DNA from 3 places in the Pseudomonas sp. PVC-3-1 genome. Region 2 is predicted to be linked to each of the others. Evidence: riboswitches for the same ligand, from Rfam matches in the RefSeq annotation. Region 2 holds a riboswitch; each other region holds the start of a gene.
The links. A riboswitch is a leader RNA that binds a small molecule or an ion and turns the genes downstream of it on or off. The one in region 2 is predicted to bind cobalamin.

Region 1: it holds a riboswitch for cobalamin, as region 2 does, so the genes downstream of both, cobW (cobalamin biosynthesis protein CobW) here and AC2T4A_RS08590 (TonB-dependent receptor domain-containing protein) in region 2, are expected to answer to the same signal.
Region 3: it holds a riboswitch for cobalamin, as region 2 does, so the genes downstream of both, cobG (precorrin-3B synthase) here and AC2T4A_RS08590 (TonB-dependent receptor domain-containing protein) in region 2, are expected to answer to the same signal.

What each region holds. Positions count from the first base shown of each region.
Region 1 covers NZ_CM172023.1:254,322-260,203, forward strand. Annotated here, with positions in the region: gene AC2T4A_RS01245 (ATP-binding response regulator) at 1-489, shown strand, start outside; gene cobM (precorrin-4 C(11)-methyltransferase) at 715-1,461, opposite strand; gene AC2T4A_RS01255 (cobalamin biosynthesis protein) at 1,458-1,874, opposite strand; gene AC2T4A_RS01260 (CbtA family protein) at 1,945-2,655, opposite strand; gene AC2T4A_RS01265 (CbtB domain-containing protein) at 2,749-2,934, opposite strand; cobalamin riboswitch at 3,040-3,249, opposite strand; cobalamin riboswitch at 3,310-3,504, shown strand; gene cobW (cobalamin biosynthesis protein CobW) at 3,740-4,792, shown strand; gene cobN (cobaltochelatase subunit CobN) at 4,889-5,882, shown strand, end outside.
Region 2 covers NZ_CM172023.1:1,857,243-1,863,124, reverse strand. Annotated here, with positions in the region: gene AC2T4A_RS08600 (Ldh family oxidoreductase) at 1-305, opposite strand, end outside; gene dxs (1-deoxy-D-xylulose-5-phosphate synthase) at 552-2,462, shown strand; cobalamin riboswitch at 2,500-2,818, shown strand; gene AC2T4A_RS08590 (TonB-dependent receptor domain-containing protein) at 2,909-4,765, shown strand; gene AC2T4A_RS08585 (HAD family hydrolase) at 5,048-5,659, opposite strand; gene tesB (acyl-CoA thioesterase II) at 5,656-5,882, opposite strand, start outside.
Region 3 covers NZ_CM172023.1:267,418-273,299, reverse strand. Annotated here, with positions in the region: gene AC2T4A_RS01325 (precorrin-2 C(20)-methyltransferase) at 1-350, opposite strand, end outside; gene AC2T4A_RS01320 (precorrin-8X methylmutase) at 350-976, opposite strand; gene cobG (precorrin-3B synthase) at 969-2,324, opposite strand; cobalamin riboswitch at 2,403-2,643, opposite strand; gene cbiE (precorrin-6y C5,15-methyltransferase (decarboxylating) subunit CbiE) at 2,711-3,922, shown strand; gene AC2T4A_RS01305 (cobalt-precorrin-5B (C(1))-methyltransferase) at 3,925-5,022, shown strand; gene AC2T4A_RS01300 (cobalt-precorrin-6A reductase) at 5,019-5,744, shown strand.

The DNA.
Region 1 (5,882 bases), 1.6 Mb from region 2:
GAAGGGCACGGCAGCGCCTTCATGATCAGCCTGCCGCGCGCCACCGCCGTGCAGCCGCGCCAACCGGAAATCCTGCCGCTGCGCACGGTGGCGGGCAGCGACAAGCTGATCTACCTGATCGAAGACGATGCGGAAAACCGCGAAGGGCTGCGCCTGCTGTTCCAGAGCTGGGAATACCGGCACGTTATCGTTGCCGATGTCGCCGATCTGCTGGCCGACGCGACGACCGCCGCGCACAAGCCAGACCTGATCATCAGCGACTACCGCCTGCGCGACCACCAGACCGGCATCGACGCCATCACCCGCCTGCACGAGCATTACGATGACGACTGGATAGCCGCCGTGCTGGTCACCGGCGACACCGACCCGCAGTTGCTCGCCCAGGCCTCCGCCCATGGCTGGCCGCTGCTGCACAAGCCGCTGGCCGCGGAGCAGTTGAAGGCGATGATCGACGAGCAGCTTAGCGAACTCGAAGCGCTGGACGATTGAACCCAAGGGTACCTGTAGGAGCGAGCTTGCTCGCTCCTACGAAATGCAACGCGCCGACTTGTGCGTGGCCTGGTGTCGAATGGCGAGCCTGGCCCCGCGTTGGAGCGGACTTCGTCCGCGATGGGTTGGCCGGGCTCCCTGGCGCGCCGGAGCAACGTCAGCGCGATCGCGGACAGAGTCCGCTCCTATGCTAGGCCTCGCCCAGCAGTAACCTCTGGAAAAGCATCACGGCCGATACAGATGCGCGTGCCCCGCGCTGTACAGCGACGAATCGGCAAATCCCTCCGCCCCCAGCACCTTGCCCACCAGGATCAGCGCCGTGCGCCGGAAGCCCTTGGCTTCGGCCTTGGCCAGGATGTCGCCGAGGGTGCCGGTGACCTGGTCCTGATCCGGCCAGCTGGCGCGGTGGATCACCGCGATCGGGCAATCGGCGCCGTAGTGCGGCAGCAGTTCGGCGACGATGTTCGGCAACTGTCCCACGCCGAGATGAATCGCCAGGGTCGCACGGTGCTGCGCCAGCTCGGCAAGGGATTCACCTTCGGGCATGCGCGTCTTGTGGGCGTAACGGGTAAGGATCAGCGTCTGCGAGATATCCGGCAGGGTCAGCTCGCAACCCAGGATCGCCGCGCAGGCAGAGGTGGCGGTTACGCCAGGAACGATCTCATAGGGAATGCCCAGCGCACGCAGGTGGCGAATCTGCTCACCGATGGCGCCGTACAGCGACGGGTCGCCGGAGTGCACTCGGGCAACATCCTTGCCTTCGCCATGGGCCTGGGCCAGCAGTGCGACGATCTCGTCCAGGTGCAGTTCGGCGGTATTCACCACGCGTTCGGCGCTGTGCCCTTCCAGCACCGCCGGCGGTACCAGCGAGCCTGCGTAGAGGATCACCGGACAGGAACGGATCAGCCGCTGGCCCTTGACCGTGATGAGTTCAGGGTCGCCGGGGCCGGCACCGATGAAATGGACCGTCATGGCTGCTCCTGTATGAGTTCGACGGGGATGAAAGCCAGCGCGCAGGTGGCTTGATCGCTGCGCCGTTTGCCCACCAGCAGGCGTGCCGGCGCACCGCTTTGCGCCTCGGCCTGTAGCAATGCCGCCGCCTCGGCTACGCTGGCGCTCCCGGTGGCGGCGCGCACGGTTTCGGAGGGCTCGCCCAGGCGCTTCTCGCATGTCGCGAGCTGTTGCGGCGTGAACAGTGCCAGCGGCAGGTCGAGCGCGGTGGCCAGCGCGACAAGCCCGTCTTCGTCGGCCTTCAGCGTGGCGCTGGCCAGCGCGGTGAGGTTCGACTCGTCGAGTCCGACTTCCGCCAGCGTTTCGCGCAGCAACTCGCGCAGTTCATCGAGCGAGCAGCCACGGCGGCAACCCAGGCCGGCAACCAGCGTCATTCTCTATCTCCAGAAAACAAAACCCCGCAGGCGGCCGAGCCGGCTGCGGGGGTCGAGCATAACGCGTGGATCAGGCCGACGGCGCGAAGCGACGGAACAGCCAGGCCGCGACCAGGCCCAGGGCTGCCCAGAACACCGCGTTGGTGACCAGCGAGGCGACGATGAACTCATGGGCGAGGCTTTCCGGCGCGAGGCTGGAATGCACTTCCGGCTGCGGCGCGCCGATCACATGCGGTACCACCAGCAGTGCGGCACCGACGATCTTCAGTGCCCAGTTGCGGCCGAACACCAGCAGCGCGAGGCCGGCGGCGGTGGCGGCGGCCGTGCCGATCCACCAGGTCTGCCGCAGGTTCAGGTCGGCGGCGGCGGTGCCGGGGACTTCCGGCGGCAGGCCCAGAGATGGAGCCAGGGTGAACACGGCGAAACCGGCCAGGCCCCAGAGCAGGCCTTCGGAGGTCTTGCCCGGCTCGCGCAGGGTGAACAGGCCGGCCAGCATCAGGGCGAAGCCCACCGCGACCACCAGGTTGCCGCCGGTGGTGGAGAGGATGCGCTGCCAGCCGTCTTCCGGTTCCCAGGCTTGCGCGTCATGGTGGTGGCCAGCGGCAGCACCCTCGGCATGCTCATGAGCGTGCTCCTCGACCAGCGCGGCGGCCGGCTCGGATTTCTCATAGGTTTCCGCCTTGAGGATCAGCGGGGATACCCACAGCAACTGGACCACGGTGAGTACCAGCGCCGCGATCAGACCGGCGAAACCGGCGGTCTGGGCGATACGTTTGATCATTGCAATTCTCCAGGCGAGACGAGGCCTCGAACGCTGCGAACGCGCGACCGGGAGTGCCTCGAATTCGCTGCGCTTACGCGCAGGCGGTGCACATCAGTGGCAGGGGAAACCAGCGCTGTGGCGGGTGTCGTGCGCGGCGTTGTGCACCGCTTCCAGATGCGAGAAGCCGGCGAAATACACCAGCAGCGCGCCCAGCAGGCTGGCGCCAACGGCCAGGCTGATGCGCTTGGAAAGGGGGATGGAAGTGCTCGACGCGTGCGTCAGGGTGCTGCTGGACATGAACGTTCCCTCTGAAGATCAAAGTAAGAGAACGCAGAGGTTGAACGCATTCGAACGCGCCGGAAGGACGCGCCACGGCCTGCGCCCGCCCACCGCGGGTTTGCCAAAAAACGAAAGCTCCAGGCCGGTCTCCGGGCTTGCGACGTTGGCTCGTGGCCAAGCGGGTCAGTCTTCCCATGCGTGCGCACAGTGACTACTGATGACCCTACGATCGCCTACCGTTGCGGGGGCAGCGCCGGACTGGTCCTTGCGGACGCACCGGCTTCCCGTTTCACCTCGCGCGCGGCGCGAGACACCTGAAACCGCGCTAGCTGACCACGGCAGCCGGCAGGCGTCAACCGATCCCCGGCGATTGACCGCCCCGTCTACGCTGCGTAGCCTTCCTCCCTTCGAGGTTCTCCGGCGCTGGCCGGAGCTAAGAGGGAACGTGGAAATCTTCGGATGCGCCACGGCTGCCCCCGCAACTGTGAACAGCCTGTCTCTTCATGCGCCACTGCCGATTCGGGCGGGAAGGCGAAGAGATAACCAAGGGCTGTGAGCCAGGAGACCTGCCTCGTCACCGGTTTTCGATCTGCTGCGCGTCGGCCATGCTGCGTTGGAGGATCGCCGTGGACTGCTCATTGACTACAGTCAACTCTGCATCCCCGGCGATCCTCCGCCTAGCCTGGCTCTAGCTCGCGAGATCCGGAACCGGTTCGTTATCAACAGACAACCGGGCGGGGTGATCCGGTGGCGACCTTCGTTGCGCGGCGAACCCGCGCGCGCGCCCTTCATCCGCCTTCCAACTTCCGCTTGCGAGGCGCGCATGAAAACCCTGGCCAAACTCCCCGTCACCATCGTCACCGGCTTCCTCGGTGCCGGTAAGACCACCCTGCTCCGCCACATGCTCGACAATGCCGAAGGCCGCCGCATCGCGGTGATCGTCAACGAATTCGGCGAGCTGGGCATCGACGGCGAAATCCTCAAGCAGTGCTCCATTGGCTGCAGCGAAGAAGAAGCGGTCGGCCGCGTCTTCGAACTGGCCAACGGCTGCCTGTGCTGCACCGTGCAGGAAGAATTCTTCCCGGTGATGCGCGAGCTGGTGGCGCGCCGCGGCGACCTCGACCAGATACTCATCGAAACTTCCGGCCTGGCCCTGCCCAAGCCGCTGGTGCAGGCCTTCCAATGGCCGGAAATCCGCAACGCCTGCACCGTGGATGCGGTGATCACCGTGGTCGACAGCCCGGCCGTGGCCGCCGGCACCTTCGCCGCCCACCCCGAGCAGGTGGACGAGCAGCGCAAGCAGGACCCGAACCTGGATCACGAATCGCCGCTGCACGAACTCTTCGAAGACCAGCTCGCCAGCGCCGACCTGGTGGTACTGAACAAGGCCGACCTGCTCGACGCCGACGCGCTGGCCCGCGTACGCGCCGAAGTCGCGGAAGAACTGCCGCCGGCGGTGAAGATCGTCGAAGCCAATTCCGGCCAGCTGCCGCTCTCCGTGCTGCTGGGTCTGAATGCCGAAGCCGAGCTGCACATCGACAGCCGCCCGACGCATCACGACCACGAGGGCCATGAAGATCATGACCACGACGAGTTCGACTCCTTCCATGTCGACCTCCCGGAAGTGGAAGAGCGCGCCCTGCTGGATGCCCTGAACGCGCTGGTCGAGCGCCACGCCGTGCTGCGCATCAAGGGCTTCGTCGCCATCCCCGGCAAACCCATGCGCCTGCTGGTGCAAGGTGTCGGCAAGCGCTTTGACAAGCACTTCGACCGCGCCTGGCGCAGCGATGAAACCCGCGGCACGCGCCTGGTGGTGATCGGCCAGGAACTGGACCAGGCCGCCATCGCCAACGAGCTGCGTACCGCCCTCTCCTGATCGTGTAGGAGCGAGCTTGCTCGCGAACCAACCTCGCAGCGGGGCAATGTTCGCGAGCAAGCTCGCTCCTACGAAGAGCCACCATCGAGCAAACCCATGCACCTGCTGCGCACCCAACCCGGCGGCTTCGTCCCCGACGACGGCATCGCCGACCTGGCCCAGACGCCCGCCGACCTGGTGATTCTTTGCAGCGGCGACTCGCACCTGGCGCTGCTCGCCGAGGCCGCCCGCGAACTGCCGGAGGATTACCCGAGCCTGCGCCTGGCCAACCCCATGCAGTTGCAGAACCACGCCTCGGTGGACCTCTACGTCGACGAGGTGCTGCAACATGCCAAGGTCATCCTGATTTCCGTGCACGGTGGTGTCGGTTACTGGCGCTACGGCATGGAGCAGTTGGTGGCGCTGGCCGAGCGCGGCGTCACGCTGATCGCGGTACCCGGCGACGACAAACCCGACCCCGAACTGGCCGCGCTGTGCAGCGTTGCGTCGCACGACGCAGAGCGCCTCTGGCAGTACCTGCGCCAGGGCGGCATGGACAACGCCCGGCAATTCTTCGCCTGCCTCGCCAACCGTCACCTGCAACGCGATTACGCCTGGAGCGAGCCACAAACCCTGCCGCGCGTGTCGGTCTATCACCCGCAAGTGGGCAGTTGCGACCTCGCCCGCTGGCAGGCCGACTGGCATCCCGAGTCCCCGGTGGCCGCCTTGCTGTTCTATCGCACGCACCTGCAAGCGGCGAACACCGGCTTTATCGACACCTTCTGCGAACGCCTGCAGGCCCAGGGCATCAACCCGCTGCCCATCGCCGTGGCCAGCCTCAAGGAAGCCGCGTGCCTGGCGACGGTAGAAGGCCTGCTCGATAGCGCCGACGCCGAGTTGATCATCAACACCACCGGCTTCGCCCAGTCGAACCCGGAAGCGCCACAGGAACGCCCTTTCAGACGCGACGTGCCGGTGCTGCAGGCCATCTGCTCGCTGGATAACCTCGATCTCTGGCGCGCCAACCCGCAGGGCCTCGGCCCGCGCGACCTGGCCATGCACATCGCGCTGCCGGAGCTGGACGGCCGCCTCATCACCCGGCCGATCAGCT
Region 2 (5,882 bases):
GCCTTCTCCACCAGTTTCGGCAGCCCGAGATCGAACGCGCACTGCGAGAAACCGCCCTTGGCGTCCACCCGCACCAGCGCCGGGGCCGGTTCCGACAGCTCCGGCACGGCATCGAGCGAAACCTTGCCGGCGCGCGCCGTGTGGATGCAGCCAAGCAACCGCCACACCCCGTGGGAGGTACAGCCATCACGCTCGCCGGCCAGCACCGTCTCGGTCACGCCCTGCACGTGGGGCTCGCTGAAACCGTGGCGACGCAGGATCGCTTCGGACAGTTCGCGCAGTTCTTCCAGGCTCAGTCGGGTCACGCCATCCTCCTCGGTTGCTACAAAAGACTGCGGCAATCCGCCGCCGGTCGGTGATCGTGTCTACAGTGGATGCTCGCGCCAAGGCCCGCTTGCGTGCAATCGTCGGCAGCGACGACGATTTCGGCACAGCCTGCCGCACCATTTCCGACTATCCGGTCGTCCGAAGGATTGGCCCCACGTTGCTTGGGCCAATCCTGAGCTTCGGGTAAACTTCCGCATCTTTGCCTTCTCATAACGATCAGCCTGATGCCCACGACGTTTCACGAGATTCCCCGCGCGCGCCCTGCCACGCCCCTGCTCGACCGCGCCAGCACGCCGGTCGAGCTGCGTCGGCTGGGCGAGACGGAGCTGCTGACCCTCGCTGACGAACTGCGCCAGTACCTGCTGTACAGCGTCGGCCAGACCGGCGGCCACTTCGGCGCAGGCCTGGGCGTCATCGAACTGACGGTGGCCCTGCACTACGTCTTCGACACCCCGGACGACCGTCTGGTGTGGGACGTCGGCCACCAGGCCTACCCGCACAAGATCCTCACCGGCCGCCGCGAACGCATGGGCAGCCTGCGCCAGAAGGACGGCCTGGCCGCCTTCCCGCGCCGCTCGGAGAGCGAGTACGACACCTTCGGCGTCGGCCACTCCAGCACCTCCATCAGCGCGGCCCTCGGCATGGCCATCGCCGCGCGCATGCAGGGCTCCAGTCGCAAGTCGGTGGCAGTGATCGGAGACGGCGCGCTGACCGCCGGCATGGCCTTCGAGGCGCTCAACCACGCGTCGGAAGTAAAGGCCGACATGCTGGTGATCCTCAACGACAACGACATGTCGATCTCCAACAACGTCGGCGGCCTGTCCAACTACCTGGCCAAGATCCTCTCCAGCCGCACCTACAGCAGCATGCGCGAAGGCAGCAAGAAGGTGCTCTCGCGCCTGCCCGGCGCCTGGGAGATCGCCCGCCGCACCGAGGAATACGCCAAGGGCATGCTGGTCCCCGGCACCCTGTTCGAGGAGCTGGGCTGGAACTACATCGGCCCCATCGACGGCCACGACCTGCCCACCCTGATCGCCACCCTGCGCAACATGCGTGACCTCAAGGGCCCGCAGTTCCTCCACGTGGTGACCAAGAAGGGCAAGGGCTTCGGCCCGGCCGAGATCGACCCGATCGGCTACCACGCCATCACCAAGCTCGAACCCGAAGGCGCCCCCGCCCACGCCGTGCCGAAGAAGACCGGCGGGCCGAAGTACTCCAGCGTATTTGGCCAGTGGCTATGCGACATGGCCGCGCAAGACCCGCGCCTGGTCGGCATCACCCCGGCAATGAAGGAAGGCTCCGACCTGGTCGCCTTCGCCGACAGGTTCCCGGACCGCTACTTCGACGTCGCCATCGCCGAGCAGCACGCCGTGACCCTGGCGGCCGGCATGGCCTGCGATGGCGCCAAACCGGTGGTGGCGATCTACTCCACCTTCCTGCAGCGCGGCTACGACCAACTGATCCACGACGTCGCGGTGCAGAACCTCGATGTGCTGTTCGCCATCGACCGCGCCGGTCTGGTCGGCGAAGACGGCCCGACCCACGCCGGCAGCTTCGACCTCTCCTACCTGCGCTGCATCCCCGGCATGCTGGTGATGACCCCCAGCGACGAGAACGAATTGCGCAAGCTGCTCACCACCGGCCATCACTTCGAAGGCCCGGCGGCGGTGCGCTACCCGCGCGGTACCGGCCCGAACGCCAGCATCGAAGCCGAACTGGCCCCGGTGGAAATCGGCAAGGGCGTGGTGCGCCGTGAAGGCAAGGCTGGCAAGGTCGCCTTCCTGGTGTTCGGCGTGCAACTGGCCGAAGCGCTGAAAGTGGCCGAGCAGTTCGACGCAACCGTCGCCGACATGCGCTTCGTCAAGCCGCTGGACGAAGAGCTGGTACGCCAGCTGGCCGCCAGCCACGAGCTGCTGGTGACCGTCGAGGAAAACTCGGTGATGGGTGGCGCCGGCGCCGCCGTCAGCGAATTCCTCGCCCGCGAGAACCTCCAGCAGCCAATCCTGCACCTGGGCCTGCCGGACTACTATGTCGAGCACGCCAAACCGGCACAGATGCTCGCGGAGTGCGGGCTGGACGCCGCCGGCATCGAAGCCTCGGTGAAGGCACGGCTGGAAGCGCTCGGCAACCGCTGAGCGCATCCCTCGCACTGAGTATTGCCAGTCACCGGCGCACCCTCTAAGGTGCGCCGGTTTTCGTTCGAGGTAACGGGAAGCAGGTGAAAGACCTGCGCTGCCCCCGCAACGGTAACCGACACGTTCCCGAACCGGATCCTGATCTCGCGAGCTAGAGCAGAACAAGGCGAAAGCAGAAGTGGAAGCGGAGTTTGCTACAGCAAATGAGCCTTCCGCTTCTGCTTTCAACGCAGTTATGCCGACGCGCAGCAGATCAGGGCCGGTTCGACTCGCAGCATCGCCATGGCCACTGCTCTTGTGGGAAGGCGGCGATGTGACGTCGGCAGCCCGGAGACCGCCCTCGACACGCCCCGACAGGTGTTGCGGAGGGCCGCACCGTCAAGTGCGGCCTGCCGCCCTTGCCACGCCCTCCTCGAAAGTCATCCGACCGCTTTTGAGGACGTTCCATGAAACTGACCCGACTCGCCCTGGCCACCAGCCTGCTGCCCGGCATGGCCTTCGCCGCTGGCGACATCTACACGCTCTCCGACCAGGTGATCACCTCCGCCCGCCAGGCCCAGCCGCGCGCCGAAGCCACCTCGGCCAACAGCGTGTTCACCCGCGCCGACATCGAACGCCTGCAGGTGCGCAGCGTGCCCGCCCTGCTCGCCCGCGTGCCTGGCGTACAGATGGGCAGCTCCGGCGGCGTGGTGTCCTACTCCGTGCGCGGTACCAGCACCGCGCAGACCCTGGTGCTGGTGGACGGCCAGCGCGTCGCCTCGGCCAGCAGCGGCATCGCCCGCCTGGACTACCTGAGCATCGACAGCATCGAGCGCGTCGAAGTGACCCGCGGCCCGCGCTCGGCGCTGTATGGCGCCGACGCCATCGGCGGGGTCATCCAGATCTTCACCCGCCGCGGCGAAGCCGGCCTGCACCCGGAAGTGCGCCTGGCCGCCGGCAGCCACGGCACCTTCGAGCGCAGCCTGAGCCTCTCCGGCGGCAACGAGCAGACCCGCTACAACCTCGGTGGCAGCCTCGACGAGAGCCAGGGCTGGGACCGCACCAGCGACAACGTCGGCGCCGACAACGACCACGACGCCCAGCGCAACAAGGCCGTGCACCTGAACCTGGACCATCGCTTCAGCGATGACTGGAAGGCCGGGCTGAACCTCAACGACCAGCGCGGCAAGAACGAATACGACGACGCCTACAACTTCGAGCCCGGTACGCCGCAGGACGAATTCCGCGTCAGCAGCTACAGCGCCTACCTCGACGGCCAGATCACCAAGATGTGGAACAGCCGCCTGGAGCTGGGCCGCAGCTACGACCGCAACAAGGCTGTGGGCGCCGCCGACAGCTGGAACAACGGCACGCTGGAAACCACCCGCCACTCGGCGAGCTGGATCAACCGCCTGCAACTGGACGAAGCCAACCAGTTGGCCCTGGGCGCCGACTGGTACGAAGACAAGGTCGATGGCACCACCGCCTTTGCAGAGGACCAGCGCAGCAACCGCGCCTTCTTTGCCCAGCACAGCTTCAAGGGCGACAGCTTCGGCACCGAACTGGGCATCCGCCACGACAACAACCAGGCCTACGGCAGCCAGAACAGCTGGAACGCCGCCTTCAGCCTGCCGGTGGGCGAAAGCCAGACCTGGATTGCCAGCTACGGCGAAGGCTTCCGCGCGCCGACCTTCAGCGACCTCTACTACCCCGGCGCGAGCAACCCGGACCTGAAGGCCGAGACCTCGAAAACCTACGAACTGCAATGGCGCGGGGACATCGAAGGCACGCACCTGGAAGCCTCGCTGTACCGCACCGAGATCGACGACCTGATCGCCTGGGACAGCACCAGCAACCAGCCGGAGAACATCAACAAGGCGCGCATCGATGGCTTCGAAGCCAGCGTCGCCCGCGAGGTGCTGGGCTGGCAGGCCGCGCTCGGCCTGAGTCTGATCGACCCGCGCGACCGCGACAGCGGCCACACTCTGCCTTACCGCGCGCGCCGCACCCTGAGCCTGGACCTGGACCGGCAGTTCGGCGCCTTCGGCGTCGGCGGCACCTGGCGCGCCGTCAGCCAGCGTTATGACGACGCGGCCAATACCCGCGAACTGTCCGGCTACGGCGTGCTCGACCTGCGCACCAGTTGGCTGGCCAGCGATGAAATCCGCTTCGACCTGAAACTGGATAACGCCCTGGACCGCGACTACACCCTGGGTGACTACCTGCGCCCGACCAGCCCGACGGACTTCATGGGCGAAGCCCGTCCCTACCGCGAACCGGGCCGTACCGCGCTGCTGGCGGTGACCTGGACGCCGGAGCTGTAGGGAACTTTGGAGAAACACGCCGGGGCCTGGCTCGCGCGTAGGAGCGGATTCATCCGCGATGTTCTGGCGTGTTCGAATGCCGATCGCGGACGGAGTCCGCTCCTACGCGAAACCCGACCTATAGGCGCGGGCGCTGAGCCTGCAAGGAGGCCGGGAACCGGGAGCGGAAGGCAGATCGCGAGCAAGCTCGCTCCTACAGGGTTGGCGTGCAGGGATATCCCTGAGCTTCCCGATTTGCTCTTCGTAGGAGCGAGCTTGCTCGCGAACCCGCAGGGCAGCGGACTAAACCAGAACCCCCGCCATCCGCCCCAGCTCCGCGCAGTCCTGCGCATGCCAGTCCGTCAGCTCCGGCCAGGGATTCTCTGCAAGGTTGACCAAAGCACTGTGCGCCCCGGCGGCACGGGCACAGTCGAGGTCGAAGCGGTAATCGCCAACCATCAGCATCTTCTGCGGCGCCACGTCCCAGCGCGCGGCGAAGCGCAGCAGGCCATCCGGGCTGGGCTTGGGATCGGCCTCGCCGCGGCCGAGAACATCCTCGGTCAGGAAGCAATCACCAATGCCAATCGCAGCCAGCGTGATCAGCGCCAGCTCATGGGCATTGCGCGTCAGAATGCCCAGTCGGTATCCCGCGCCATGCAGCGCACGCACCAGTTCCACCGCGCCCGGCGCGGCAGTCGAAGCCACCGCCAGCTCACGCTCGTGCTCCAGCAGCCAGACATGCTTGGCCGCCGCCTCGTCCTCCGGCAGCGCGGCCAGGTGGGTGAGGATATCGTGCTCCTGGGGAATCCCCAGCGCGCGCTTGATTGCCGGGAAGTCGTGCACCGCCAGGGTCAGGGTGCCGTCCATGTCGAACACCCAGTGGCGAATCTCGCCCAGGCTAGTGGCTGGGTTCATGCCCAGTCCTCGCGGCGGCGGATCAGGCCTTCCTGGGTGGAGGAAGCAACCAGCTGGCCGTCACGGTTGAAGATGCTGCCGCGCACAAAGCCACGACCGTTGCCGGCCCAGGGGCTGTCGATGGCGTAGAGCAGCCATTCGTCCGCGCGCAGGTCGCGGTGGAACCACACGGAATGGTCGATGGTGGCGACCTGCATGTCCTTCTGCCAGACCGAGCGACCGT
Region 3 (5,882 bases), 1.6 Mb from region 2:
TAGAAGAACGGGTCGCCCTCGCAGATCACTGCCACGTCGCGACCGGCGTCCAGGTGCATCGCCACCTGCTCGGCAGCGGTGTCATAGAAGTCGCTGATCACGCCTTCGTAGGTCAGCGGCGGCTCCAGTTTCTCGGTGGTCACCGGGTAGACCAGCGGCAGGCGTTGCTGCTCATCGAGCAGGTGCTGCTCGATGATGGCGAAGGCATTGCCGCCCTGGCCTGCGTGGTGCTTGGCCTTGGCCACGAAGTAGCCGATCACCGGGGAGGCGCGCAGCAGGCGCAGGGCCTTGAGGGTCAGCAGTTCCGGGTCGCCCGGGCCGACGCCCAGGCCGATGAGGCGGCCGGTCATCACTCCACCTCCGTGGCCAGGGCGTTCACCGCCGCAGCGGCCATCGCGCTGCCGCCACGGCGTCCGCGCACGATTACGTAGGGCACGCCACGGCTGTCGGCGGCGAGGGCGTCCTTGGATTCCATGGCGCCGACGAAGCCCACCGGGAAGCCAAGGATCAGCGCCGGTTTCGGTGCGCCGGCATCGAGCATTTCCAGCAGGTAGAAGAGGGCAGTCGGCGCATTGCCGATCACCACCACGCTGCCTTCCAGGTGTTCGCGCCAGTGCTCCAGCGCCACCGCCGAGCGGGTGTTGCCCAGCTCGCGGGCGAGCTCCGGGACGTCCGGATCATTGAGGGTGCAGATCACCTCGTTGTGTGCCGGCAGGCGTGCGCGGGTGATGCCCTCGGCGACCATCCGCGCATCGCAGAGAATCGGCGCGCCAGCGGCCAGGGCCGCACGGCCGATGGCCCCGGCGCCGGCGGAGAAACGCAGGTCCTGCACGACGTCGACCATGCCGCAGGCGTGGATCACCCGCACGGCGAGCTTTTCCAGGTCGGCGGGGATGCCGGTGAGATCGGCCTCGGCGCGAATGGTGGCGAAGGATTGGCGGTAGATCGCCTGGCCGTCGCGGATGTAATCAAGCATCGGTGGAAACTCCGGGTGCGGCGAGCAGGTCGCCCGCGGCATCGAGGGGAAGGTTGCGCGCCAGCGGCTGGCCAAAGCCGGCCACGCCGTCGGCGCGACGGAACAGGTCATAGCGGCCGTCGGCGACGGCCAGCAGGGTGTAGGGGGCGACGTGGGCGGCGGCGCAGGAGCGCGGGCAGCCGCACAGGTGCACGCCGGCCGGCGGTGCGTGACGCAGGCGCTCGGCCAGGCGCAGGGCGTCGGCCTTGGTGTCGGCCAGCCCGCGCGCGCAACCGCTGGAGCCGCTGCACGCGACGAGGCGCGAGAGCGGTTGACCGGCATCGATCACCAGGCCGAGGTTGGCCAGCGCGGCGAGTACGACGGGAGCGTCGGTCAGGGATACATCGGGGAGGATCAGGCTTTGCCACGGCGTCAGACGCAGTTGTCCGGCGCTGAATCGCTCGGCGAGATCGGCAAGGCCGAACAGTAGGGTGCTGTCGAGGCGTCCGAGGATGAATCCCGCACCGACCATGGCGCGGTCCGGCTGGCGCTGCGGCTGAATCCCGAGATGGCCGAAAGCCCGCGGTGCAGGACGTCGCCAGTTATCCACAGCCGGCCCGAGGTGCAACTGGAAGGGCAGGCGTTGCTGCAGGCGCTCCAGCAGCACTTCATCGCGGAGCATCTCGCGCAGGTGGCGCATGCGCGTCTGGCCGTCGCCGGCAAGATCGAGGAACAGGTGCAGCAGGCTTTCCACCAGCAGCGGTACCTGCTCGGCTGTCACGGCGGCGAGGGCTGGGGCAACCGTTTCGTGCTGCGGCGGACAACCGGCCAGGCCGAAGGCGAACAGCGGCGTCGCGTCGCCGGACATGGCCGACAGCCAGAGATCGTTGGGATGCTCCAGCATCGCCAGCGCTTCGCCGCCGTCCAGCTGGATGCCGAACTTGGGCGACAGGCCGTGGAAGCGCGGTGTGCGCTCCAGCAGATCGAGCAGTTGGCCGGCCAGGGGAGCTGCATCGAAAGTCGTGGCGGCGTCGAGGCCCAGCGCCGGGCTGACCAGCAGGTTGCGCACATCGTCCGCCGCCAGTTCGCGCGGGCCGAGACCGGCGGCGAGCAGTTCCCTGCTCAGCGCCTGTTCGGTGCCGGTGCGTATGCCGCGAATCTGCAGGTTGGCGCGATTGGTCGCTTCCAGCACGCCATCGGCATGGCGCTCGGCGGCCAGGGCGATGGCTCGCGCGGCGCTGGCGTCGAGTTGCCCACAGGGCAGCTTGATGCGGCAGATGCCGCCATCGCGGGAGGCCACGATGCGCAGCAGGCCGGGGCAGGCATGCGGACGGACGGGCGGAGCTGAGAATTCGGGCACTGAGGTCACCAGGGCTGGGTCGCGGTGACCTGCGAATCCCCCATAGGGGACTTCACGACACCGATACACCCCGCTCGATGTCTGCACGCGCGACTGGTTTCGTCGGCAGGTCTCCTGGCTGGCAGGTCCTCATCCAGCGCGGCCTTCCCGGTTGCCCAGTGGCCTGATCGACCGCATGAAAATGCGCTTCATGCTGTCGGATTGCGCGGACTCGCTGCTTACAGTTGCGGGGGCAGCCACGGTTCAACCGTGTTCCCTCTTCGGCTCTCGGATGCTTCGCTGTTCAATTGCGAAGCGTCCTACGAGCACCGACGAAGCGGGTATTATGCCTGCTTTGCCCGAAGGCAGGAAAAGCCTGCCCGTCGGATCGATCGTCGCACCTTCGAGGAAATTTCATGACGCCCTGGCTGACCATCGTTGGCATCGGCGAGGACGGTTATGCCGGCCTCGGCAAGGCCGCGCGCCGCGCCCTGCTCGCCGCCAGCGAAGTGATCGGCGCGCCACGCCAGCTGGAGCTGCTGCCGCATTGTCTGCGCGCTCATCGCCAGGCCTGGCCGAGCCCGTTCAGCCTGGAACCGGTGATGCGCCGGCGCGGTGAGCCGACCTGCGTGCTGGCCAGCGGTGACCCGATGTGGTTCGGCGTCGGCGCTAGCCTGGCCCGTCAGATTCCGTCCGAGGAAATGCTCGTGCTTTCCGCGCCGTCCTCTGCCTCCCTCGCAGCGGCGCGCCTGGGCTGGGCGTTGCAGGATTGCGCGCTGCTGTCGCTGGTGGCACGCCCATTGGCCGCACTCAACGCGCAGATCCACGACGGCGCCAGGCTGCTGATCCTCAGTAACGACGGCAGCAGCCCGGCGGCGATCGCCGCATTGCTGCGCGAACGAGGATTCGGCGCGAGTCGCCTCAGCGTGCTGGAACACCTGGGCGGTGAGGCGGAGCGGCGTATCGACGGGCTTGCCAGCGACTGGTCGCAGAGCGAGATGGCTGCACTGAACCTGGTGGCTGTGCAGTGCGTAGCCGGCGTCGACGCGGTTCGTCTGCCCCTGACCATCGGCCTGCCGGACGACGCCTACCGCCATGACGGCCAACTGACCAAGCGCGACGTCCGCGCCGTGACCCTGGCACGGTTGGCACCGAAGCCCGGCGAGCTCCTCTGGGATGTCGGCGCCGGCTGCGGCTCCATTGGCATCGAGTGGATGCGCGCACATCCGAGCTGTCGCACGCTGGCCATCGAAGCCAACGACGGGCGCCAGGAACATATCCGTTTCAACCGCGACGCCCTCGGTGTGCCGGCGCTGCAACTGGTCTGCGGCGCTGCGCCGGAGGCATTGCAGGGACTGGAGCGCCCGGATGCGATCTTCATCGGCGGTGGTGTAACCCTGCCCGGTGTCTTCGAGCAGTGCTGGGAGCAACTCAAGCCTGGCGGCCGACTAGTGGCCAACGCCGTCACCCTGCAGAGCGAGTCCATGCTGCTGAGCTGGCGCGCCCGCCTTGGCGGCGAGCTGACTCGCCTGTCGGTGTCCCAGGCCCAGCCGCTCGGCGGTTTCGATACCTGGCGCGCGGCGTTGCCGATCACCTTGCTGGAAGTGCACAAGCCCCAGGCTGAATGACCATGCGTGACGAGACGCCCGAAGAACCTCGCCCGCTGCGCAGCGGCTACACCACGGGCAGTTGCGCCACCGCCACCAGCCTGGCGGCGGCGCGCCTGCTACTGACCGGTGAAGCGCTGGACGCCGCACAGATCAGCCTGCCCAAAGAGCGCAGCGCGACCCTGCGCCTGGAGTTCTGCCGCCTCACGGTTGGCGGCGCCGAAGCCGGTACGCTGAAGGATGCCGGCGACGACCCGGACGTGACCCACGGTGCGCTGGTCTTTGCGCGCGTCGCCTTGAGCAATGAGCCGGGCGTGCGTTTTTACGCTGGAGAAGGCGTCGGCACCGTCACCAAGCCGGGGCTGGTGCTCGCGGTGGGCGAGCCGGCAATCAATCCCGTTCCACGGCAGATGATGCAGGGTAACCTCGCTGCGCTGGCGGCCGAGTGCGGCTATGCCGGTGGCTTCGACGTCACCATCCATATCGAGGGCGGCGCCGAGCTGGCGCTCAAGACCATGAACCCGCGCCTGGGCATTCTCGGCGGCCTGTCGATCCTCGGCACTACCGGCATCGTCCGGCCGTTCTCCTGCTCGGCCTATATCGCGTCGATCCAGCAGGGCATCGACGTCGCCCGCGCCAACGGTTTCCGCCATCTCGCCGCCTGCACCGGCAACGCCAGCGAGGACGCCATGCGCCGTCGCTACGGTTTCGACGACACCGCGCTGATCGAGATGGGTGACTTCGCCGGTGCAGCGCTCAAGCACCTGCGCAAGGTGCCGGTGGAGCGTTTCAGCGTCTGCGGCGGCTTCGGCAAGATCAGCAAGCTCGCCGCCGGCCACATGGATTTGCACAGTCGTCACTCCAGCATCGACCTGCCGCAGCTCGCCGAGTGGGCGGCGGACATCGGCGCCTCGGCGGACCTGCAGCAACGCATGCGCGACGCCAACACCAGCCAGCAGGCGCTGGCGCTCTGTCGCGCCGAGGGCATCGCTCTGGGTGACGCCGTCTGCGCCCGCGCACTGGCCTTCGCCCGGCGCATCGTGCCCGCCGAAGTACAACTGGAAGTCTTCGCCATCGACCGCCAGGGCAACCTGGTGGGCGAAGCGCTGGAGGTTCGATGAAGCGAGTCCTGCTACTGGGCGGTATCGGCGAAGCGCTGGCTATCGCGCGGCGCCTGGGGCCGCAGCATCTCTACAGCCTCGCCGGCCTGGGCAAGGTGCCGGACGATCTGGCCTGCGAGGTGCGCGTCGGTGGTTACGGCGGCGCCGAAGGCCTTGCGGACTACATCCGCGAACGCGGTTTCGACCTGTTGCTCGACGCGACCCATCCCTACGCCGCGCAGATCAGCGCCAACGCCGCCCGCGCTGCGCAACTGGCCGGCGTGCCGTGCTGGGCGCTGCGCCGCCCCGGCTGGGAGGCGGGCGAGGGCGACGATTGGCGGCAGGTCGCCGATTGGGGGGCGCTGATCGAGGCACTGAAGGCGTTTCACCGTCCGCTGTTCACTCTGGGCCGCGAGCCGCTGGAGCACCTGGACGAGATTCCCGCCCACCAGCACTGGACCGTGCGCTGCCTGCAAAGCCTGCCTGGCAACGCGCGTGCCGAGGTGCTCGGCGCGCGCGGGCCGTTCACCCTGGAGGGCGAGCGCGAGCTATTTACCCGCCTGGGCACCGACGTGCTGGTCAGCAAGAACAGTGGTAGCCAGGCCACCGAGCCAAAGCTGCAAATCGCCCGCGAGTGTGGTGTGCCGGTGCTGATCCTGGCGCGGCCGGCGCTGCCGAAAGTGGACCGGGAGTTCGACAGCGTCGAGTCGCTGTGGGCTGCCTTGGCGGGCCGACTTTTATAGGAGCGAGCTTGCTCGCAAACCCATCGGCCTACTCCGAGCCGTCAGCGCTTATGCCACTGAGCTACGACAAAGGCTCTGTGGGGCGACCTGTTCCGGGGAGTTCACAGCTTCGTAGTGGTTCGCGAGCAAGCTCGCTCC